One region of the Streptomyces qianjiangensis genome, then DNA from elsewhere that is predicted to be linked to it. Evidence: riboswitches for the same ligand, from Rfam matches in the RefSeq annotation. Region 1 holds a riboswitch; each other region holds the start of a gene.
What was found. A riboswitch is a leader RNA that binds a small molecule or an ion and turns the genes downstream of it on or off. The one in region 1 is predicted to bind cyclic di-AMP.

Region 2: another riboswitch for cyclic di-AMP. It lies ahead of N8I87_RS23465 (transglycosylase SLT domain-containing protein); the one in region 1 lies ahead of N8I87_RS24530 (C40 family peptidase).
Region 3: another riboswitch for cyclic di-AMP. It lies ahead of N8I87_RS06005 (C40 family peptidase); the one in region 1 lies ahead of N8I87_RS24530 (C40 family peptidase).
Region 4: another riboswitch for cyclic di-AMP. It lies ahead of N8I87_RS30225 (M23 family metallopeptidase); the one in region 1 lies ahead of N8I87_RS24530 (C40 family peptidase).

What each region holds. Positions count from the first base shown of each region.
Region 1 covers NZ_CP106798.1:5,287,381-5,292,950, forward strand. The annotation lists gene N8I87_RS24515 (C40 family peptidase) at 1-183, opposite strand, end outside; gene N8I87_RS24520 (hypothetical protein) at 544-897, shown strand; gene N8I87_RS24525 (tellurite resistance/C4-dicarboxylate transporter family protein) at 904-1,872, opposite strand; gene N8I87_RS24530 (C40 family peptidase) at 2,063-3,277, opposite strand; cyclic di-AMP (ydaO/yuaA leader) riboswitch at 3,286-3,458, opposite strand; gene pcrA (DNA helicase PcrA) at 3,732-5,570, shown strand, end outside.
Region 2 covers NZ_CP106798.1:5,074,681-5,080,250, forward strand. The annotation lists gene N8I87_RS23455 (hypothetical protein) at 1-533, opposite strand, end outside; gene N8I87_RS23460 (HAD family hydrolase) at 696-1,502, shown strand; gene N8I87_RS23465 (transglycosylase SLT domain-containing protein) at 1,547-2,041, opposite strand; cyclic di-AMP (ydaO/yuaA leader) riboswitch at 2,047-2,228, opposite strand; gene N8I87_RS23470 (CocE/NonD family hydrolase) at 2,490-4,517, opposite strand; gene N8I87_RS23475 (polyprenyl synthetase family protein) at 4,779-5,570, shown strand, end outside.
Region 3 covers NZ_CP106798.1:1,326,839-1,332,408, forward strand. The annotation lists gene N8I87_RS06000 (hypothetical protein) at 1-291, shown strand, start outside; cyclic di-AMP (ydaO/yuaA leader) riboswitch at 612-818, shown strand; gene N8I87_RS06005 (C40 family peptidase) at 822-1,295, shown strand; gene N8I87_RS06010 (LysE family translocator) at 1,365-1,985, opposite strand; gene N8I87_RS06015 (LysR family transcriptional regulator) at 2,113-3,036, shown strand; gene N8I87_RS06020 (ATP-binding protein) at 3,040-3,498, opposite strand; gene N8I87_RS06025 (helix-turn-helix domain-containing protein) at 3,712-4,578, shown strand; gene N8I87_RS06030 (DUF397 domain-containing protein) at 4,591-4,815, shown strand; gene N8I87_RS06035 (8-amino-7-oxononanoate synthase) at 4,891-5,570, opposite strand, start outside.
Region 4 covers NZ_CP106798.1:6,538,250-6,543,819, forward strand. The annotation lists gene N8I87_RS30215 (M16 family metallopeptidase) at 1-833, shown strand, start outside; gene N8I87_RS30220 (M16 family metallopeptidase) at 830-2,218, shown strand; cyclic di-AMP (ydaO/yuaA leader) riboswitch at 2,436-2,599, shown strand; gene N8I87_RS30225 (M23 family metallopeptidase) at 2,612-3,367, shown strand; gene N8I87_RS30230 (GntR family transcriptional regulator) at 3,556-4,251, shown strand; gene N8I87_RS30235 (HPr family phosphocarrier protein) at 4,418-4,699, opposite strand; gene N8I87_RS30240 (bifunctional acetate--CoA ligase family protein/GNAT family N-acetyltransferase) at 4,879-5,570, shown strand, end outside.

The sequences.
Region 1 (5,570 bases):
CTCCGCCTCCTGGTACAGCTTGTCGACCTTCGCCTTGACCTGGGCCGGTGTCAGCTGCGGCTCGGCGTGCCCGATCCCCTCGAAGCCCGTTGCCGTGGCCGCGCCCGCCAGGGCGATGGTCACGGCCGTGCGGGCGGTGCTGCCGCCCAGCGAGCGCTGTCGGGGCCTTCGGTGCACTGCCACCTCGACCGTCACGTCCTTCCGTACGACCTGGCCGGCTACGCGTCCGGCGGCGGCCCGCACGGGGGGAGCGGGCCACCGCCGGACCCTTCTCGGCGGAGGCGGCCGGCTGCCGCCCCTGGTCCGGACGGCGGTGGGGAGCCGGTCACCTGGTGGAGGACGCTAAACCTGACCGTGTCGGCTCGGTGACGTCATGTATGGAAGTGCCCGCATCGGGCTTAGCGGTGACCGTATGTGACCGTCATGGGGGTTCGGAGCCGTCGTCTTCACGCAGCGCGATGACCGAAGCGGTGGTTCCGTGGCGCACGGGGGCGGTGGGGTGCTATGAGGCACATATATGCGGGGGCATTAGGCTCCCGCCTCATGCACATACTCATCCATCTCTTCGTCGGCCTGCACATCATCGGCATCGCCGCGCTCCTCGGCGGCTTCCTCACCCAGATGAAGGCGATGGGCAAGGGCACCGCCCGCTTCGTCCCCGCAATGCTGCACGGTGCGCTGACCATGCTGGCCACCGGCGTGATCCTGGTCGGCCTCCACCAGGCCGAGGGCCACGACATCAACGTCGTCAAGATCGGCGCGAAGCTGGCCCTGCTGATCGTGATCCTCGGGCTCGTCTATGTGAAGCGGGACGAGGAGACGGCGGACAAGCGCCTGTTCGGGCTGGTGGGCCTGCTGACCATGACGAACATCTTCATCGCCGTGCTGTGGACGTGACCGGGCTCAGCGCGCGGCCCTGAGCCCGGCGCCGGCCGACCGGACCGCACCGGCGGCGACCGCGAGCCAGACGGCCACGGAGATCCACACCAGCCCCCGTCCGAGCCCTTCCAGCCACGGGATGCCGAGGGCGGCCGCGACCGACAGCGCCGCCGTCGCCGTCATCCCCATCGGGAACACCGTCGACCAGCGGCGCACGTCGAAGCGCAGCCGAGGGCGCACCACCTCGGAGGTCAGCAGTACGACGTAACAGGTCAGATCGAGGACGACCAGGGCGATGACCGTATCGCGCAGGACGCCGAGGTTGTCGTCGTCCCACAGGTACAGCCGCGCGCTGTCGGCGGAGATCAGCTTCGCGGCGGCCAGCGCCGAGATCGCGAGCGCGCCGCCCGCGATCCACTGGTCCCCGGGCCCCTCGATCACCTGCCGCACGTCGAACCGGGCCAGGGCGAACCCGTAGAGCACGAGCCCCAGCCAGAACAGCACGAGCGCCGCGTGCGCGAGCCATGCCGTCGCCTCGGCCGCGGCGAGCGTGGCGCCGAGCACGGCGAGCCCCTGCGTGGCCACGCAGCACAGGAACACCGTGCCCGGCATGCGCCGGTGCAGGTGCCGTACGACGAGCAGGAGCAGCGCCGGCCAGAGCACCGCGCACAGGGCGAGCAGCGCTTCGGCCAGGCCCTGCCGGCCCAGTGCGGAGAGACGGGTGCCCAGCACCGCGGTCGCGGCGACGGCGGTGAGCGCGCCCGGTGTCCGCGCCTCGGCCACCCAGCGTCTGCGCTGCCACAGCAGCCCCACGGCGAAGTCCGCGGCCAGCGCCAGCCAGGCGACCGAAGCCATCGCAAGGGCGATCAGGGACAGGGCCTCGTACCCCGCCAGTTGCAGTCCGACCGACACGATGCCGGTCGCCATCACGGCGGCCCCGGCCGTCGGCGGGCGCCGCTTCCACCAGGCGCGCAGGGGTGAGGAGGCGGGCATGGGCCCGATGCTAAAGAGCCGTGCGCGCCTTGCGAGCGGGGCACGCGCGCGCGTGCCGGGAAAAACGCGCGGGTGCGGGACACGTGGGTGGGGGACAGGGGCGCGTGCGTGCGCGGTCGCGGTTCACCACGGCTGCGGCGCTCGCGTCACCACGGCCGCGGTGCTCGCGCCCCTGCCCCACCGATCTCTCTCACGCCGGCCGTACCACGCTGTGGATGATCGACGCGCCGCCGTAGTAGATCGACTCCTCGCGGACGTAGGCGCCGGGCTTCGGGGCGTGGATCATCATGCCGTTGCCGATGTAGATGCCGACGTGGCTGATGTCGTCGTAGAAGAAGATCAGGTCGCCGGGCTCGGCGTTGGTGAGCGAGACCGTGGTGCCCACGTTGACCTGGTCCCAGGTGGTACGCGGAAGGCTGACGCCCGCGGCCCGCCAGGCAGCCGAGGTGAGGCCGGAGCAGTCGTAGGAGTCGGGGCCGGTGGCGCCCCAGACGTACGGCTTGCCGATCTGGGCGCGGGCGAAGGCGATCGCCTTCGCGGCCTTGGTGGCGTACGAGGAGTCCGAGGACGAGCCGGTCGACCCCGTCGAGGTGGACGAGCCCGAGGAGCCCGAAGAACTGGACGAGCTCGACGAGCTCGAGGCGGCGGCCTTCTTCGCCGCCTCCTCGGCCGCCTGCTTCTTCGCGAGCTCCTCGGCTGCCTGCTTCTTGGCGAGCGCCGCGGCCTGGCGTGCGGCCTCCTCCTGCTTCTGCTTCTCGATCGCGGCGAGCCGGGCCTTCTCCTGTGCCGTCAGCGTGGACAGCAGCTCGCGAGCCGAGGAGAGCTTCTTCTGGACGGTGGCCTTGGCGGTCTTCAGCTCGTTCTGCGACTCGGTCAGCGTCTGGAGGCTCTTGGCGGCCTCCTGCCGCTTCTTCATGGTCGCCGACTGCTGGGTGACGTAGTCGTCGACCGCGCCCTTCTGCCACGAGGTCATCCGGCCCATCAGCTGGGTCTGGTCGAAGTAGTCCTGCGGGGAGTTCGAGAGCAGGAAGGTGGCGGTGTCGGGCGCGGCGGTCCCGGTGCGGTACTGGGCGGCGGCGAACGTACCCAGTTCCTCACGCGCCTTGTTGAGCTTGTCCGTGCGCCGCGCCACGTCGTCCAGCAGGGTGTCGACGGTCTTGCGCTGCTTGCCGGACTTCTCCTTGGCCGCGTTGTACTTCTCGGTCGCCGACTCCGCCTGGCGGTACAGGTCGTCGACCTTCTTCTCGACCTCCTCGATGCTCGGCTTGTCGCCGCCGGGGGAGGGCGTGGCGTTGGCGGTCTGGGAGAGCAGGGCCACGGAGGTGAGCGCGGCGGTGGCGATGGCGGGGGTGCGTATGCCTGCTACTAGGGAACTCGCGGGGCGCGACTTGCGGTGCGACGCCAAGGGAGGCGACTCCTTCCATGTTCCGCCTACCGAGTTAGCTGTCGGGTTCGGGCGGGTGGTTCGGAAGGGTTGCCCTACGGCCGCTTCTCCGGGGGGAGGTTCGGCCGATTCACCCCAAGGTCGGTTGGGTCCCCGGCTCCAGGTGCCGTGGCGGGCACACCGGACTCGGCGGAGGCCGCGCGGCCCGGCGACGTTCGCCGGTGGGGGTCGTACGGCCCGCCCGAGACGGTAGCCAACTGGTGTGGCCCGTGTGAAGGTTGATGGGCGATATGCCCGATACATTTTCGTGACCTGATGCAGAATTCCGCCCGTGTGACAGCATGCCTGCGGAGCGTGAGACAGTTGTCCGGCTCATGCATCGGGAAGATCCCCGCGAGATCCCCCGCGCGCGGGGCCGGTCCCGTTTCCGGGGCGGCGGTCGTTTGTCGGTGGGGCGCCCTAGACTCGGAGAGCGATGAGCAGCCTCTTTGACGACAGCTTCCTGGCGGACCTCCAGACCCCTCACGGGCGCGAGGAGGAGCCTCCGCCGCCGCCCGAGGACGATCACGCTCCGGAGTCGGTTCCGGACGATCTGTTCGGTGGGAAGTTCGACGTGCCGCCGGACCGGGACAACTACTACCGCGACGGCGCCCCGCGCCCGGTGATCGACGCCGCGGCGCTGCTGGAGGGGCTGAACGAGAACCAGCGCGCGGCCGTCGTCCACGCCGGTTCCCCGCTGCTCATCGTGGCCGGCGCCGGATCCGGCAAGACCCGTGTGCTCACGCACCGCATCGCCCACCTGCTGGCCGAGCGGAGCGTGCACCCGGGCCAGATCCTCGCGATCACCTTCACCAACAAGGCCGCGGGCGAGATGAAGGAGCGCGTCGAGCACCTCGTCGGCCCGCGCGCGAAGGCGATGTGGGTGATGACCTTCCACAGCGCGTGTGTGCGCATCCTGCGCCGCGAGAGCAAGAAGCTCGGCTTCACGTCGTCGTTCTCGATCTACGACGCCGCCGACAGCAAGCGTCTGATGGCCCTGGTCTGCCGCGACCTGGAGCTCGATCCCAAGCGCTTCCCGCCGAAGGCCTTCAGCGCCAAGATCTCGAACCTGAAGAACGAGCTGGTCGACGAGGAGGACTTCGCCGCACAGGCCGCCGACGGCTTCGAGAAGACCCTCGCCCAGGCCTACGCGATGTACCAGTCGCGGCTGCGCGAGGCGAACGCCCTCGACTTCGACGACCTGATCATGACGACGGTCAACCTGCTGCGCGCCTTCCCGGACGTCGCCGAGCACTACCGCCGCCGCTTCCGCCATGTCCTCGTCGACGAGTACCAGGACACCAACCACGCCCAGTACGCCCTCGTGCGCGAGCTCGTCGGCACCGCCGGGCACCCGGTGGACGTACCGCCCGGCGAGTACGACCTCCAGCCCGCCGAGCTGTGCGTCGTGGGTGACGCCGACCAGTCCATCTACGCCTTCCGCGGCGCGACGATCCGCAACATCCTCCAGTTCGAGGAGGACTACCCGGACGCGACGACGATCCTCCTGGAGCAGAACTACCGCTCCACCCAGACGATCCTCTCCGCCGCCAACGCGGTCATCGAGCGCAACGAGTCCCGCCGCCCCAAGAACCTGTGGACCAACGCGGGCGCGGGCGCGCACATCACCGGCTATGTCGCCGACACCGAGCACGACGAGGCGCAGTTCGTCGCCGACGAGATAGACCGCCTCACGGACGCGGGCGAGGCGAAGGCGGGCGACGTCGCCGTCTTCTACCGCACCAACGCGCAGTCCCGTGTCTTCGAAGAGGTCTTCATCCGCGTCGGCCTGCCCTACAAGGTCGTCGGCGGCGTCCGCTTCTACGAGCGTAAGGAGGTCCGGGACGTCCTGGCCTACCTGCGCGTCCTGGCCAACCCGGAGGACTCCGTGCCGCTGCGCCGGATCCTCAACGTCCCCAAGCGCGGTATCGGCGAGCGTGCCGAGGCGATGATCGACGCCCTCGCCCAGCGCGAGAAGATCAGCTTCCCGCAGGCGCTGCGCCGGGTCGACGAGGCGTACGGCATGGCGGCGCGCTCGACGAACGCCGTCAAGCGGTTCAACGTGCTGATGGAGGACCTCCGCACGATCGTCGAGTCCGGCGCGGGACCGGCCACGGTCCTCGAGGCGATCCTCGAACGCACCGGCTATCTCGCCGAACTGCAGACCTCCACCGACCCGCAGGACGAGACCCGCATCGAGAACCTCCAGGAACTCGCGGCCGTGGCCCTGGAGTTCGAACAGGAACGCGCGGAGGGCGAGCAGAGTACCCTGGCC
Region 2 (5,570 bases), 210 kb from region 1:
TCGGGGCAGTCCATGTCGAAGACGACGACGGGCAGCGGACGGCCGAAGAGCCGCTCGATGTCCCCGCTTTCGTGCAGATGGCGGGCCAGATCGATACAGGCGTCGGCGAAGTGCAGGCCGAGCAGATCGCGCTTGGCCTCGATGTCGCCCGCTTCGTCGTCGTCCCGGTCCCCCTCGTCGTCGTCCCGGTCACCGTCGAACCACAGGCCGAGTTCCTTGACCTCCTCGACGTACAGCGGTGCGCCGACCGGGTCCTCGGGGACGTTGCCGAGCATCTCGAATCCGTCCAGGAGCCAGCACGCGTAGTGCCAGCGGGCCTCACCGGGGTCCCCGTGGCGCTTCTCCAGCTCGCACTGGGTCTCGGTGTTGTAGCCGATGGCCACATAGGGGTGGCGCTCGTCGTAGTCGATGCGCCAGATACGGAAGGAGAGGGCGTAGATCTCGGGCCTCGACTCCTCGGGAAAGCGCGCGAGAACGGCGGGCGCCGCCTCGCGCAGATACCTCCGGAAGACGTCCCGCCGGTCCGTCACCACATCCGCCCCCGTTTCCTCGGCTCCCTCGGCGCGGTGACAGCAACCTAACGCGCACCACTGACGACGGGCGGTGGCAGCATCTCCGCGCGGACCCCGTGGGGTTGAGAACAACGGCTGGGACAGGGATGAGTCGCGGCGGCATGTTGTCCGTATTCTCTGATCATGGCCGCTCCCCCCGCTTATTCACTCGTCGCCACCGATCTGGACGGGACGCTGCTCCGCGGCGACGACACCCTCTCCGACCGCTCCCGCGCGGCGCTCGCGCGGACGGTGGGGGCCGGTGCGCAGCACCTCGTGGTGACGGGGCGCCCGGCGCCGAGAGTACGGCCGCTGCTCGATGAACTCGGCAGCAGGGGGCTCGCGGTGTGCGGACAGGGCGCGCAGTTGTACGACGCCGGCGCGGACCGTCTGCTGTGGTCGGTCACCCTGGACCCGGAGTTGGCCGAGACCGCGCTCGGCAAGATCGAGGCCGAGGTGGGTCAGGTGTACGCGGCCGTCGACCAGGACGGGGTGGACGGGCTCACGCTCATCGAGCCGGGGTATCTGATGCCGCACCCCACCCTGCCCGCCGTACGGGTCCAGCGGCGCGACGATCTGTGGTGCGAACCCATCAGCAAGGTCCTGCTCCGCCATCACGCGCTGTCCGACGACGAGTTGGCGGCGACTGCCCGTGATGTCGTGGGTTCGCTGGCGACGGTCACCATGTCCGGGCCGGGGACCGTCGAACTCCAGCCGTGCGGCATCACGAAGGCGACCGGTCTGGCGCTGGCCGCCGAACACCTGGGGCTGAGCGCCCGGCGGGCCATCGCCTTCGGGGACATGCCCAACGACATCCCGATGTTCGACTGGGCCGCCCGCGGTGTGGCGATGGCCAACGCCCATCCCGAACTCAAGGCGGTGGCCGACGAGATCACCTTGTCGAACGAGGACGACGGCATCGCCGTCGTCCTCGAAAGACTCTTCGCGTAGCTCTCCCGTTTCGGGGGGGCCGCCGGTACTCCCCGAAACGTCCGTCAGTACGCGCCGAAGACGTTGTCCATCGAGCCGTACCGCGCGGCCGCGTAGTTGCAGGCGGCGGTGATGTTGGCGACCGGGTCGTAGATGTCGAACGACGTCCCGACCACGTGGTACGCGTTGAACGTCGGGTCGATGACCTGGAGCAGGCCCTTGGACGGGATGCCCTTGGCCGCGTTGGAGTCCCACAGGTTGATGGCCCGCGGGTTGCCCGACGACTCACGCATGATGTTGCGGTAGATGCCGTTGTACGAGCCCGGAATGTGCCGTTCCTTCATGATGGCGAGGGACTCACGGATCCAGCCGTCGAGGTTGTTCGGGTAGCCGGCCAGGGTCGTCTCGGCCGTGGCGGCCGCGGCGGGCGTGGCGGCGGGGGCGGCCGAGGCCGTGGTCGCGCCGATGAGCGGGAGGGCGAGCACCGCGGCGCCGGTGCCGACGACGGCGAGCTTGCGGACGAGGCGGTTGGTGCGGCGGGGCTGAGCGGCAGCGAACATGGGGGACTTCCTCTCCGTCGCCTGCGAGGTGAGCTGTCGGGTTCGGGCGGGGAGGTGCCCGGCCGTGCCGCCCTGAGGCTGCGCGACTTCACCCCGAGCCGTTCCGTGCGACGTGTGTCGTCCGGTCCGGCGGTCTACCTGGGTCCCCCGCTCCTGCCTACGCGAATGAGTTCGTCGATGGGTTACGTCGGGCGGCGGCAGGATTCGGCGTTCCGCCTGACTGGCCCGGAAGCTATGCGAGAGCACATGTCGGGAACAAGTACCTGATTCACAGAACGCACCGATTGACCTTGGTGTGAGGCGTATGGGGCACTTGATCCTTTGCGGTTGCACAGCCTCAACTGGCCGGTGGGAAAAGGGCAAACGGGTGTTTGGGTGGATGTGAGCCGACATGAGGTGGCGTGACCCAACTCACGGAATAACATTCACGGCAAATCAGACATGCAGGTCACAGGGGGTTCACGGGGCTCCGCCGGACGCGCTTCTCCCACGTCCGGTGGAAGACCACCTCGCCGCCCTCCGCGCAGATCACCTCGTCGGAGACGAGGAAGTGTTCCGCGTCACAGGTGATGTCCGACCGGGTCCTGACCGTCGTGTCCCAGGCCGACTCCGGACGGTGCAGCCGGATCGACCACTCCGAGTGGGTGCGGGCCGACAGGGGGTCCTTCTCGGTGATCGTGTACGTCTCCCGCGCGTCCTCGGTGCACTCCAGTCCGTCGGGGTACTGCCGCGTGCCGCCGTGGCGCGGGTCGACCTCCAGACGCCACTCGCCCTTCGCCAGGTCCCGCACCACCAGCCGCTCGGGGCGCGGTTCGTCGAGCGTGGGCGGGAAACTGCTGCCCAGCGGCTCCGCCTGCTCCGGCTCCTCGAAGGTGATCGTCGGGTCCGGCGTCCGTTCGCGCACCGGCAGTTCGAGCGAACTGCCCGCCGGGTCCAGGGTGAAGCCCGCCGCCGAGTCCGGCTCGGGCCAGAGCCAGGGCCAGTACACGGAGGAGACGGCGAGGCGGATGCGATGGCCGGGCGGGAAGACATGGCCGATGCCGCTCAGCTCGAAGGTCACGTCCTGCGTGGTGCCCGGCGTCCAGGGCACCGACCGGTCGTCGCCGTGGCGCGCGGACAGGTTGAGCGCGCCCCGGGCGACCAGCGTCGAGGCGCCGTCCGGGGCGACGTCGCAGATCCGTGCGACGACCTGGCCGCGCGGCACCCGGGAGGTCAGCCGCAGCCGCACCCCGGGCCGCCCCAGCACCCAGGTCTCCTCCGTCACCGCGAACTCGAAGCAGACCGAACGGGCGTCCTCCTCCCGCTGGTCGGGCGGCAGGTCGGCGTCGTTCCCGATCGGGACGAGGCGGCCGGCGTCGATGCCGGTGTGCATCGGGGACCGCACGAGAACGGGGGCGCCCCGGAGCCGGTGCGTGATGCTCGTCACGTGGGGTGAGGGCCACTGCGGCTCGCCGACCCAGCGGCCGGAAAGGGTGTCGTAGGTCGTGGCCGGCGGACGGGAGTCGAGGACGTACGCGCGCAGGAGCGGCCGGTCCAGGGGGTCCGCCGGGGCGGAGGCGCCGTCGGACGGGCTGCCGTCCTTGAGCCAGCGGTCCCACCAGCGCAGGGTCTCCTGGAGGAAGCCGATCGCCGGGCCGGGCGGCCGGTCGCGGTCGGGGTACTCGTGCGGCCAGGGGCCGACGATGCCGCGGACGCGGTCGCGCGGGAGGTGTTCGACCAGACGGAGCACCGTGTCGTGGTACGGGTCGTGCCAGCCGCCCACCGCCAGTACGGCGGCCCTGATCGCGCCGTAGTCCTCACGGACCGAGGCCCGGTGCCAGTAGTCGTCGCGGGTCGGGTGCGCGAGCCAGGTGTGGGCGAGGGGGCCGACGGCCTCGAGGCGCTCCAGCCACATGTCCCGCCAGGCCTCACCGGCGTACCGGGGGTCGGGCGGCCGGCACGCGAAGGCGAGCAGCGCGGCCGACCGGGCGTGCGTGCCGGCCGCGAGAACGGAACCTCCCAGGCGGTGCACGTCGTTGTCGTAGTGGTCGTCCGTGGAGCACACCGTGACGACCGCCTTGAGCGGCTCGGGCGCGAGGGCTGCGACACGGAGGGAGTCGAAGCCGCCCCCGGACACGCCGAACAGGCCCACGCCGCCGTCGCACCAGGGCTGCGCGGCCAGCCAGTTCACCACCTCGGCCCCGTCGGCCGCCGTCGTCCCCGAGTAGCCGTCCGCCGGCCGGCCCTCGCTGTTCCCGTGCCCGCGGACGTCGACCCGGACGGAGGCGTAGCCATGGCCCGAGTACCAGGGGTGGCGCTGGGCGTCGCGGGGCGCGGTGCAGTCGGTCAGGCGGTACGGGAGGTACTCCAGGAGCGCCGGAACGGGTTCGTCCGTCAGGGGCCGCCATACGCGCGCGTACAGCCGTGTCCCGTCGGGCAGGGGGACGCGGATGTCGTCGTGCGTGGTCTCGTAGGGGAAGGACGTACGGATGTGCATGGGGGCGACCCCGTGGCGCTGGCGGACCGGGTACATGCGGGTATATAGGGACAAGCAATGTCACATCATGGTGAGTCGATAAAAAACAATCCATATCGACTGATCAAAAACATACCGGTCGTGGTCCGATACCGCCTGGGCTGTAACGGTGGGCGCTAGCGGTGATCGAAACCTGACCGGATACGCTGACTTGAGTGATGGCAGCGACCTATCGACAAACCGTGTAATCGCCAGCAGACACCAGCAGACAGGAGACCCCTCGTGACCGTCGTCGGGCCGTTCGGGCTGAGCGTGCGGGACCAGGCTCTGGAAGCCGATGTCCAGGCCGGATTGGCGGCTGTCGAGGAAGGCTTGCTCGAAGCCACCAAGAGTGAGGTCCCGTTCATCACGGAGGCCGCCCAGCACCTGGTGCGGGCGGGCGGGAAGCGGTTCCGGCCGCTGCTCGTGATGCTCGCGGCCCAGTTCGGTGACCCGTACGCGCCGGGTGTCGTGCCCTCGGCCGTGGTCGTCGAGCTGACGCACCTCGCCACGCTGTACCACGACGACGTGATGGACGAGGCCGCGGTGCGCCGCGGTGTCGACAGTGCCAACACCCGTTGGGGCAACTCGGTCGCCGTCCTCACGGGTGACTTCCTGTTCGCCCGTGCCTCGCAGATCCTCGCCGACCTCGGTCCCGAGGCCGTGCGGGTCCAGGCCCTCGCGTTCGAGCGGCTCGTCACCGGCCAGATCCTGGAGACGGCGGGGCCCTCGGACGGCCGGGACCCGGTCGAGCACTACCTGGACGTGCTGGGCGGCAAGACGGGCTCGCTGGTGGCGGTGTCGTGCCGGTTCGGGGCGATGATGTCGGGGGCCGACGAGACGGTCGTCGATGTGCTGACCCAGTACGGCGAGCGGCTCGGTGTCGCCTTCCAGCTGGCGGACGACGTGCTCGACATCGCGTCCGACTCGCGCGAGTCCGGGAAGACGCCGGGCACCGATCTGCGCGAGGGCATCCCGACCCTTCCGGTGCTGCGGCTGCGGGAGCGGGCGGCGCGGCTGGGGCTGGCCGAGGAC
Region 3 (5,570 bases), 4.0 Mb from region 1:
CCGCCGCTGCCCGCCCTGACGCGGGCCGAGGGTGAGTTGATCGACCGTTACCTCGATGTGGTCGACCTGCTCGGTCGGATCAATCCGGCCCGGCACGAGGGCACCTACAGCGGGCTGCGGGCCGCCCAGGCACTGGTCCGTGCGGCGGCCGAGTTGCGCGACGCGCTGACCCTCATGCACCAGCGCGGCGAGACGGAGTTGCACGCGGCCACGTTGGCACGCGCACTGCGGGTGCTGGACGGCGAACGCCGGACCGCGAGGGTCACCGTCCCACCCCACGCCGCCGATTGACGCACTGCCGTCCGGACCGGAGTTGAAACGACCCAAAGGGCGTACCGCTGATTGGAGTAGTCGCAGGTCCGTTTCCGAGGCCGTGGAGGTTGCACAACACGCTTGCCCGAGGGGGACGGTGAGGTGCTTCCGCGCTGGTCCGGGGGTACCTGCCCCCCTCGGCCATGACTCGAACACAGCGATGTCCACCCGAACGGGTGAGTGGTGAGTAACACCACAAATCCCCGATTCCATTGGGATTTTCGGACACCTGTGAGTGAAGATCCCTGTCTGACGACAAGCCCCCGCCACAGCGGCGGGGCGGTCCGGGCGGACGCCGAGTCCTGCCGCCGCCCGGATGACCGGTCGACAGGAGTGGATCGGCAGGAGTGGAGGACCCAAGCAAGACGGGTCGCCGGAACGGATGTTCGTTCGTCTGTTTGTTCGTTCCGAGCAGCCCTTGGGGTGAAGCCGCGGCAACGCGGCCGGGCAACTTCGCCAGCCCGAATCCGACAGGTCATCCTTCACAGGCGGCTGACGAAGGGTTGCGCATGACTGCGCTCAATCGTGTCCCGTCGCTCATGGCCCGGGCCGGTACGGCCTCGGCCCTCACCATCGCCGCCGTGGGCGGCTCGATCGTGGTTCCGGGTGTCGCCGCCGACGCATCGGCCGCGACGATGGCGACGAAGGCACTCCAGGTCGCGGCTTCCAAGAAGGGGTCCCCCTACAAGTGGGGCGCCACCGGGCCGCGGAGGTTCGACTGCTCCGGGCTCACGCTGTACTCGTACAAGAAGGCGGGCAAGAGCCTGCCCCGTACGGCCGCCCAGCAGTACAACAAGACCCACCACATCTCGGCCAAGAACCGCAAGGCCGGTGACCTGGTCTTCTTCCACTCGGGCTCCAGCGTGTACCACGTGGGGATCTACGCCGGGAAGGGGAAGATCTGGCACGCCCCGAAGACCGGGGACGTGGTGAAGCTGCAGAAGATCTGGACGAGGAGCGTCTGGTACGGCCGGGTCAGCTGACCCGCCCGAGGGGGTGACGGGCGATGTCGCGCCGTCACCCCCTCGGGTCCGCTCCGGCCTGACCCGGTGTCACGCCAGGAGCGGTTCGATGAGCAGGGCGGCGCCCAGAACCGTCAGCGCCACACCGGTCGCCGACTGCAGGGCCATGGCGGCCCGCGGCCGGCGCAGCCACCGGCCGAGCCGGTCCACCAGCAGCGCCACCGTCGGGAACCACACCAGGGTCAGCCCGATCACGATCAGCGCGAGCAGCAGGGTCCTCGGCAGCGCGGCACTGCCCGCGGGTACGAACTGGGGCAGCAGGCTGAGGAAGGTCAGCGAGACCTTGGGGTTGAGGGCGTTGGTCGTGAACCCCTGACGCAGCGGGTGTGCGGCAGAGGCCGTGCCGCCGTCCGTGTCGCCGCCCTGCGGCTGCCGCAGCGACCACAGCGTCCGTCCGCCCAGATACAGCACATACGCGCCGCCGAGCAGCTGCAGAGTGCGGAACAGCGGGGGCACGGCGACCAGGACCGCGGCGACCCCCGCAGCCACCAGTGCCGTGTGGACGAGCAGCCCGCACGCGATGCCGAGCGCACAGGCGATGCCCGCCCGGCGGGAGACCAGTGCGTTGCGTACGACGACGGTGAAGTCGGCGCCGGGCATGGCGACCATGCCGGCGGCGATCCCGGTGAAGGCGAGGAGCTGTCCGTCCATGGCGCCCAGCCTGCCGCGGACGGACCTTCAGCAGGTATTTAGGATCTCCTGGGTTATCCTTAAGCATTCCTTTGGGCTCGCACCCATTGGGCATTCCTTTGGGCACTCCTTCGGGCAGGCAACCGGTATGTACGACCCCACCCGACTCGCCGCCCTCGTCGCGGTGGCGGAGGCGGGGTCCATCACGCGTGCCGCCGAGCGGCTCGGCTACACACCTCCCGCGCTCTCCCAGCAGCTGGCCAAGCTGGAGCGGGAGGCGGGGACGGCGCTGCTGGTCCGGCACCACCGCGGGGCGCGGCTGACGGACGCGGGCGAGCTGCTGGTGGCCCGGGCCCGCCGGGTGCTGGACGAGTTGGAGCGGGCCCGGCACGAACTGGCCCGGCTGGCCGGTCTGTCGGGCGGCACACTCCGGCTCGGTACGTTTCCGACGGCCGGGATCCATCTGCTGCCGCCGGTGCTGAGCGCGTTCCGCCGGGCGCATCCGGATGTGGAGCTGTCGGTGGCGGACTACGATCCCCCGGCCGGCGTGGCGGCGGTGGCGGCCGGAGAGGTGGACCTGGCGCTGACGCACGCGTATCACCCGGCGGAGCCGGTTCCGGTGCCGTCCTCGGTGGGTCTGGAGCCGGTGCTGGTCGACGAGCTGGTCCTGGTGACAGCCCCGGGGCATGCCCTGAGCAGTGGCTCCTCCCGGCTGCCGCTGTCGGAGCTTGCGGGTCAGCCGCTGGTCAGCATGGCGCCGCAACTGCCCGCCCGGCAGGGAGTGGAGGCGCTGTTGGCGCAGGCGGGGGCCACGCCGTCCGTACTGGTGCCGACCCCGGGCTACGCCGTGGTGTGCGCGCTGGTGAGTGCCGGGCTCGGCGTGGCCGTCGTACCGGAGATGGTGGCGCGGACGGCGGTCACTCCGGTCGGGGTGCGCCCGCTGGGGGCAGGAGAGCTGCGACGTACGATCTCGGTCGCGTACCGGGCCGACGAGGTGGCTCCGGCCGCCGACGCCTTCCGGGCCCTGCTGCGCGGGGCGTTCGGACGTGCGCAGCAGACGGCGGGGGGCTGAGTATCACGGCTCCTGCTGTCCAGCGGCCGTGACCGGCTGGGCGGGTACCGTCCAGGGGAGTTCGATGGAGACGGTCTTGCCGCCCTCGCGGGTGGGCCGGACCCGTAGTTTGCCGCCGGATTCGGCGGTGAGCCAGCGGATGATCACCATGCCGCGGCCGTTGTCCTGCTGGACGGCGGCGGGCAGTCTCTTCGGGAAGCGTGGATGGCTGTCGGTGACGCCGATGCGCAGGTGTTCGTCACGATCGAGCACGAGGTCCACCGTGAAGGTGGGTGACTGACCGAACGTGTGCTGCACGGCGTTGGTGGCGAGTTCGGAGACGATGAGCCGGACCGTGTCGGCCACTTCCGTGTCCGGTGGCAGACCCCATTCCGCGAGGGTGGCCAGCACATAGGAACGGGCCGCGGCAACCGAGGCGGGATCGCTCGGCAGAGTGACGGATGCTTCCAGATGGTCTGCCATGACGACGTCGTCCCTTTCCCACGGGACCGCAGTCCGGCACGGAGCCGGATGGTTCGAGTACGGTCCCGGACTGGTGCTTCGTCGTCAGACTGCCATTGCGGCACGTGTCACGGGGGCGATCCACCAAGATATGCATATATCTGTCGCTCGAAGCGGTGAACTCTGCGACGGCAGACCGTATTTGGGCGGCTCGAAGGGAGTAGGGAGTAGCCCATGCAGAACGGTCCCGCGGTGCGCCGCCGGAAACTGGGAGCAGAACTGCGCGCACTGCGCACCGGGGCGAGCCTCACGAGCGGTGAGGCGGCCCGGCTGGTGGGCTGGCACCAGTCGAAGGTGAGCCGCATCGAGACGGGCGCCAGTGGGGTGAAACCGGCCGATGTACGGTTACTCCTGGACGCGTACGGCGTGGTGGACGGTCAACTGCGCGAGCTGCTGATGGTGTTGGCCGGCTCGGACGACGTCGGCGGCCGCCACCACTGGTGGCACGCGTACCGCGGGGTGCTGCCGCCCGCCTACCGGGACTTCATCAGCCTGGAGTCGCAGGCGTGCGCGATGCGCACCCTGGAGACGTCGGTTGTCCCGGGGCTGCTGCAGACGCCGGAGTACGCCCGTGCGGTGACCCGGGCGGCCGTGAGCGGCTTCGACGACGCCGAGGAGCGGCTGGACGCACTGGTCAGGGTACGGCTGGTCCGGCAGGACGTGCTGCGGTCGCAGCCGCCGCTGAAGCTGAGCGCCGTCCTGGACGAGGCGGTGCTGCGGCGGGAGGTGGGCGGGCCCGACGTCATGGCGCGGCAGCTGGAACGGCTGGTGGAGGCGGCGCGCCTGCCCCAGGTGAGGCTCCAGGTCCTGCCGTTCGCCGCCGGTGCTCACATCGGCATCACGGGACCTTTCGTTATCTTCTCATTTCCGAGCACATCTGATCTGGATGTGGTTGTTCTCGACCACTTGACGAGTAGCCTCTATCTCGAACGGAAAGAAGACCTCCAGGCCTACTCCGAGGCCTTCAACACCCTTCGGATCCACGCCCTTTCGACCGAGGAATCGTTGGATTACATCGCCGGGATAGCTGACGGCGCGTAAGGAGGAGGCACCATGTCTGCACTGCCTCGGAACGTACCTTCCTGTACCGATCTGCACGGCGTGCGGTGGCTGCGCAGCAGCTACAGCACGGGAGCGAACAACTGCGTGGAGACGGCACGGCCGCGCTCCGGTCCGCTGACCGGACTGCTCGCCGTGCGCGACTCCAAGGCACCGGCCGGACCCGCACTGCTCTTCTCCCCCGAGAGCTGGGCGGGGTTCCTGGCCACGTTCCGCTGATCCCCGTACGACCCGATCCGACCGATCGCTATTGATCGGTTCCGTCCAGGCGGCGCACGGCCGTGTCACGCCGACTCATGGTCGCGCCTCGCCGATCACACGTACAGCGCGTTCGATCTCGGCCTCGGAGAGGTCCGCGCGGGCGGTCAGCCTGAGCCGTGAGATGCCGTCGGGCACGGAAGGAGGACGGAAACAGCCCACGGCCAGGCCTGCCGTACGGCAGTCGGCCGCCCAGCGCACCGCCTCCTCGGGCGACGGCGCCCGCACGGAGACGACCGCGGCGTCCGGGCGTACCGCCTGCAGACCCATGGCGGTCAGGCGTGCGTGCAGTTCGGCGGCCACCTCGCGGGCCCGCTGTGCCCGCTCCGGCTCACGGCGCAGCAGCCGCAGCGCGGCCAGGGTCGCGCCGGCCGCGGCGGGAGCCAGGCCCGTGTCGAAGATGAACGTCCGGGCCGCGTTGACCAGATGGTCGATCACCCGGGCGGGACCGAGCACGGCACCGCCCTGGCTGCCCAGTGACTTGGACAGGGTGACGGTCACGACCACGTCCTCGGCGCCCGCGAGTCCGGCCGCGTACGGGGCGCCCCGCCCGCCGTCGCCGATGACGCCCAGCCCGTGGGCGTCGTCGACGACCAGCCCGGCACCGTGTTCCCGGCTCGCCCGCGCGAGCGCGGCCAGCGGCGCGGCGTCCCCGTCCACCGAGAACACCGTGTCGGAGACGACGATCGCCGGTCCCTCGTGCGTGCCGAGCGCCT
Region 4 (5,570 bases), 1.3 Mb from region 1:
TCCGGACGTACTACGCGCCGAACAACGCGGTGCTCTCCGTGGTCGGCGACATCGACCCGCAGCAGACCCTGGCCTGGATCGAGAAGTACTTCGGCTCGATCCCCTCGCACGACGGCAAGCCCGAGCCCCGCGACGGCTCGCTGCCGGAGGTCATCGGCGAGCAGCTGCGCGAGGTCGTCGTGGAGGAGGTCCCGGCCCGCGCGCTGATGGCCGCCTACCGGCTCCCGCAGGACGGCACGCGCGCGTCGGACGCCGCCGACCTGGCGCTCACCGTCCTGGGCGGCGGCGAGTCCTCCCGCCTGTACAACCGGCTCGTGCGCCGCGACCGTACGGCCGTGGCGGCCGGGTTCGGTCTGCTGCGGCTGGCCGGGGCGCCCTCGCTGGGCTGGCTGGACGTGAAGACCTCCGGTGACGTCGAGGTGCCGGTCATCGAGACCGCCATCGACGAGGAGCTCGCCCGCTTCGCTCAGGAGGGTCCCACCCCCGAGGAAATGGAGCGCGCCCAGGCCCAGTTGGAGCGCGAGTGGCTGGACCGGCTCGGCACGGTCGCGGGCCGCGCCGACGAGTTGTGCAGGTTCGCGGTCCTGTTCGGCGACCCGCAGCTCGCCCTGACCGCCGTCCAGCGCGTCCTGGAGGTGACGCCGCAGGAGGTCCAGGAGGTGGCCAAGGCCCGCCTGCGCCCGGACAACCGCGCGGTGCTCGTCTACGAGCCGCTCTCCGCCGAGTCCGCGGAGCACACCCAGGACGAGGACTTCCCCGAGGACCCGGAGTCGGAAGCCACCGTGGAAGCGTCCACCGCCGACCAGAACGAGGACGAGGAGGCGGCCAAGTGACCGAGCTCGCCGCGATGGAGTTCCACCCCCAGCCCCGTGCGGGCGAGGCGAAGCCGTGGGCCTTCCCGGCCCCCGAGCGTGGCGCGCTGGAGAACGGCCTGACCGTTCTGCGCTGCCAGCGCCCCGGCCAGCAGGTCGTCGCCGTCGAGGTGCTGCTGGACGCGCCGCTGGACGCCGAGCCGGCCGGTTTCGACGGCGTCGCCACGATCATGGCGCGCGCCTTCTCCGAAGGCACCGACAAGCACTCCGCCGAGGAGTTCGCCGCCGAGCTGGAGCGCTGCGGCGCGACCCTGGACGCGCACGCCGACCACCCGGGCGTCCGGCTGAGCCTGGAGGTCCCCGTCTCCCGCCTCGGCAAGGCGCTGGGCCTGCTCGCCGACGCCCTCAGGGCACCCGCGTTCGACGAGAGCGAGGTGGAGCGGCTGGTGCGCAACCGCCTCGACGAGATCCCGCACGAGCTGGCGAACCCCTCCCGCCGTGCCGCCAAGGAGCTCTCGAAGGAGCTGTTCCCGGCGACCGCGCGCATGTCGCGCCCGCGCCAGGGCACCGAGGAGACGGTCGAGAAGATCGACGCGGCGGCCGTCCGCGGCTTCTACGACCGGCACGTGCGGCCCGCCACGGCCACCGCCGTGGTCGTCGGCGACCTCACCGGCATCGACCTGGACGCGCTGCTCGGCGAGACCCTGGGCGCCTGGAGCGGCTCCTCGGCGCAGCCGCGGCCCGTGCCGCCGGTGACCGCCGACGACACCGGCCGGGTCGTCATCGTGGATCGACCCGGAGCCGTCCAGACGCAGCTGCTCATCGGCCGGGTCGGCGCGGACCGGCACGACCGCGTGTGGGCCGCCCAGGTGCTCGGCACGTACTGCCTCGGCGGCACCCTCACCTCCCGTCTGGACCGCGTCCTGCGCGAGGAGAAGGGCTACACCTACGGTGTGCGCTCGTTCGGGCAGGTCCTCAGGTCCGCCCCGGACGGCACGGGTGCCTCGATGCTCGCCATCAGTGGCTCGGTGGACACCCCGAACACCGGTCCCGCGCTGCAGGACCTGTGGGCGGTGCTGCGCAAGCTCGCCGAGGAGGGCCTCACCGACGCCGAGCGCGACGTCGCCGTGCAGAACCTCGTGGGGGTCGCGCCGCTGAAGTACGAGACCGCGGCAGCCGTGGCGAGCACGCTGGCCGACCAGGTCGAGCAGTATCTGCCGGACGACTACCAGGCGACGCTGTACCGGCAGCTCGCCGCCACCGGCACCGTGGAGGCCACCGCCGCGGCGGTCAACGCCTTCCCGGTGGACCGTCTGGTGACGGTCCTGGTGGGCGACGCCGCCCAGATCAAGGAGCCGGTCGAGGCTCTCGGCATCGGCGAAGTCACCGTCGTCTCCGCCGAGTAGGGGCACGCGCGCGTGGGTCCTGCGCGTGGGGTCCTGACGGCCGACGGGCCGTCAGGACCCCACGGACCTTTCCCCAAGATGTCCGAATTGGGGTGGAGGTTGCCTGTCTGCCCTGTGGGATGCGCTACAAAAACAGTGATCGGTTTGGGGATCGAAAGACCGCCCGCATAGCGTCGTCCAGGCTGTTCGTCGGGCAGTGCGCCGCACCCGCGGCACCGGACAGTCATCGCCGAGTCCCCGTACGGCGCGAGCCAGGGGAGCCGGGGACCCACGCAGTCCCTGGGGTGAATCGGACACCCGCGCGTGCCGCGAGGGGGTCCGTAGGAGACCTTCCTGCTCCGAACCCGTCAGCTAACCCGGTAGGCGAGAGGGAAGGAAAGGACCAGCCACTACATGGCGTTCACGCGCGCCACCGGGAAGCACCGCCGTCCCGGCCGGATGCATCGCACCACCGCCCGCGCGGCGGGCGTCGCGGCCCTCACCACCACCGGTGCCATCGGCACCCTCGCGGCCTCCCCGGCCCTCGCCGCCGAGCCCGCCCCCGCGGACACCGGTCTCACGCCGGTCATCACCATGGGCGACTCGGTCGCCGAGCAGATCGACGCCCAGGCCGCGGCCCAGGAGCAGGCCGCCGAGCAGAAGGCGGCCGAGGAGGCCGCGCGCAAGAAGGCCGTCGCGCTGGCGGAGAAGGAGCGCGAGGCCAAGGCGCGCGCCGCCCGCGAGGCCGAGCGCAAGCGGCTCAACGCCTTCGTGACACCGATCGCGAACTCGTATGTCTCCACCGGCTACAAGACCGGCGGATCCCTGTGGTCCTCCGGCTCCCACACCGGCATCGACTTCCACGCTTCCAGCGGCACCAGCGTGCACGCGGTGGGCTCCGGCACGGTCGTGTCGACCGGCTGGGGCGGATCGTACGGCAACCAGATCGTGATCCGGATGGCGGACGGCATGTACACCCAGTACGGCCATCTGTCGTCCATCGGCGTCTCCGTGGGCCAGAAGGTCCTGCCCGGCCAGCAGATAGGCCTCTCCGGCGCGACCGGCAACGTCACCGGGCCGCACCTCCACTTCGAGGCCCGGACGACCCCGGAGTACGGCTCGGACGTCGACCCCCTCGCCTACCTCCGCAAGCACGGCGTGAACGTCTGACGGCACGGCGCACCGCTTCCCGAAGCCCCGGCTCCCCGAGCCGGGGCTTTCGCCGTTTCGGCCGCCTGGCTGTCCAAAAAATATCCATGGATTCCGGCACGCCATCGGAAATTCCCGTTGATTGCAATAGAGTCACGGAACACACGTCAAGCGGCGACGTTTCACGGGGATTAAAGCGGAGGTCGGTCATGCGTATTCCGGCGAGCTCGGTATGCACGGCGATCAGGGACGACATCGTCGCCGGTGTCTACGAGCGCGGCGGCCGGCTCACCGAGGAACTCCTCGCGCGCCGCTACGGCGTCTCGCGCGTCCCCGTCCGCGAGGCACTGCGCACCCTGGAGGCCGAGGGCTTCGTGGTGACCCGGCGGCACGCGGGCGCGTGCGTCGCCGAACCGACCGAGCAGGAGGCCGCCGATCTGCTGGAGATGCGCATGCTGCTGGAGCCGCTCGGCGCCTCCCGGGCCGCGCAGCGGCGCACCGAGGCCCATCTCAAGGTGTTGCGCGGCCTGGTGAGGCTGGGCCAGGAGCGAGCCAGGCGGGGCAACAGCGAGGATCTGCGCTCCCTGGGCGGCTGGTTCCACGAGACGCTCGCGCAGGCCTGCGGCAGTCACGCGCTGACCTCGATGCTGACCCAGCTGCGGCACAAGATCGCCTGGATGTACACGGTGGAGGCGCCCGCCGACCCGGTGGAGTCCTGGACGGAGCACGGCGCCATCGTGGACGCGGTGGCGCGCGGCGACGGCGAGCGCGCGCGGGCGATCACGGCACTGCACACCGAGCGCGCGACATCCGCGCACCGATTGCGCTTTCCCGGCGGCGGGGACCGTTCGGACCGTGTGAGGACTTCGCAACATGCCGTAAACATGTCGGGCCTGCGGCATTAACACGAGCGCCGTATACAAAGAAGGGTATTCGGCGGAGGTGTATTTCCGCTGCCCTGATTTCTGTGCGTGCTGCCCTGATTTCCGTGCGTCCGGAATTTCCGTGCGAATACGGCGAAGCCGCGCCGCCCGAAAGGGCAGACGCGGCTCCGGCGTTCGGCGCGGTGGCTCAGACGGTCTCGGGCAGTTCCTCGAGGCCCTCGGCGACGAGCTTCGCGAGACGGTCGAGGGCGGCGTCCGCGCCCTCGGCGTCGGAAGCGAGAACGATCTCCTCGCCGCCCTGGGCGCCCAGCCCGAGGACGGCCAGCATGGAGGCCGCGTTGACGGGGTTGCCGTCGGCCTTGGCGATCGTCACGGGGATGCCGGAGGCCGTGGCGGCCCGGACGAAGATGGAGGCGGGGCGGGCATGGAGGCCCTCGGCCCAGCCGACGTTGACGCGGCGCTCAGCCATGTGATGCTGCCCTTCACTGTTTCAGGGTTGTCTAGACCAGTTTCCCATATCGTGAAGCATGCCCGGAGCGGGCCTGTGCTCCGCTCCGGAGATGACGTCGGACCTCGGCCTCGATCCGACTTCCGTCCTCCACAGACTGCCTCGCGCCGTTGTCCGACGCGAGCCGTACTCTGGGGCCCATGCAGACCTCGGCGGGCCGGCAGGACCGGCACGAGTACCCCACTCACTGGGAGGCGGACGTAGTGCTGCGCGACGGGGGTACCGCGCGCATCAGGCCCATCACCGTTGATGACGCCGACCGCCTGGTCAGTTTCTACGAGCAGGTCTCGGACGAGTCGAAGTACTACCGCTTCTTCGCGCCGTACCCACGACTGTCCGCCAAGGACGTCCACCGCTTCACGCACCACGACTTTGTGGACAGGGTGGGACTCGCGGCCACCATCGGCGGCGAGTTCATCGCAACCGTACGCTATGACCGCATTGGTGCCGGCGGCATGCCCGCCTCCGCCCCCGCCGACGAGGCCGAGGTCGCCTTCCTCGTGCAGGACGCGCACCAGGGGCGCGGAGTCGCCTCCGCCCTCCTCGAACACATCGCGGCCGTCGCGCGCGAGCGCGGCATCCGCCGGTTCGCCGCCGAGGTGCTGCCCGCCAACTCCAAGATGATCAAGGTGTTCACGGACGCCGGCTACACCCAGAAACGCAGCTTCGAGGACGGCGTCGTACGCCTGGAATTCGACCTCGAACCCACGAACCGCTCGCTCGCCGTGCAGCGCGCGCGGGAGCAGCGCGCGGAGGCGCGGTCCGTACGGCGGCTCCTCGCGCCCGGCTCCGTCGCGGTCGTCGGCGTCGGACGCACGCCGGGCGGGGTGGG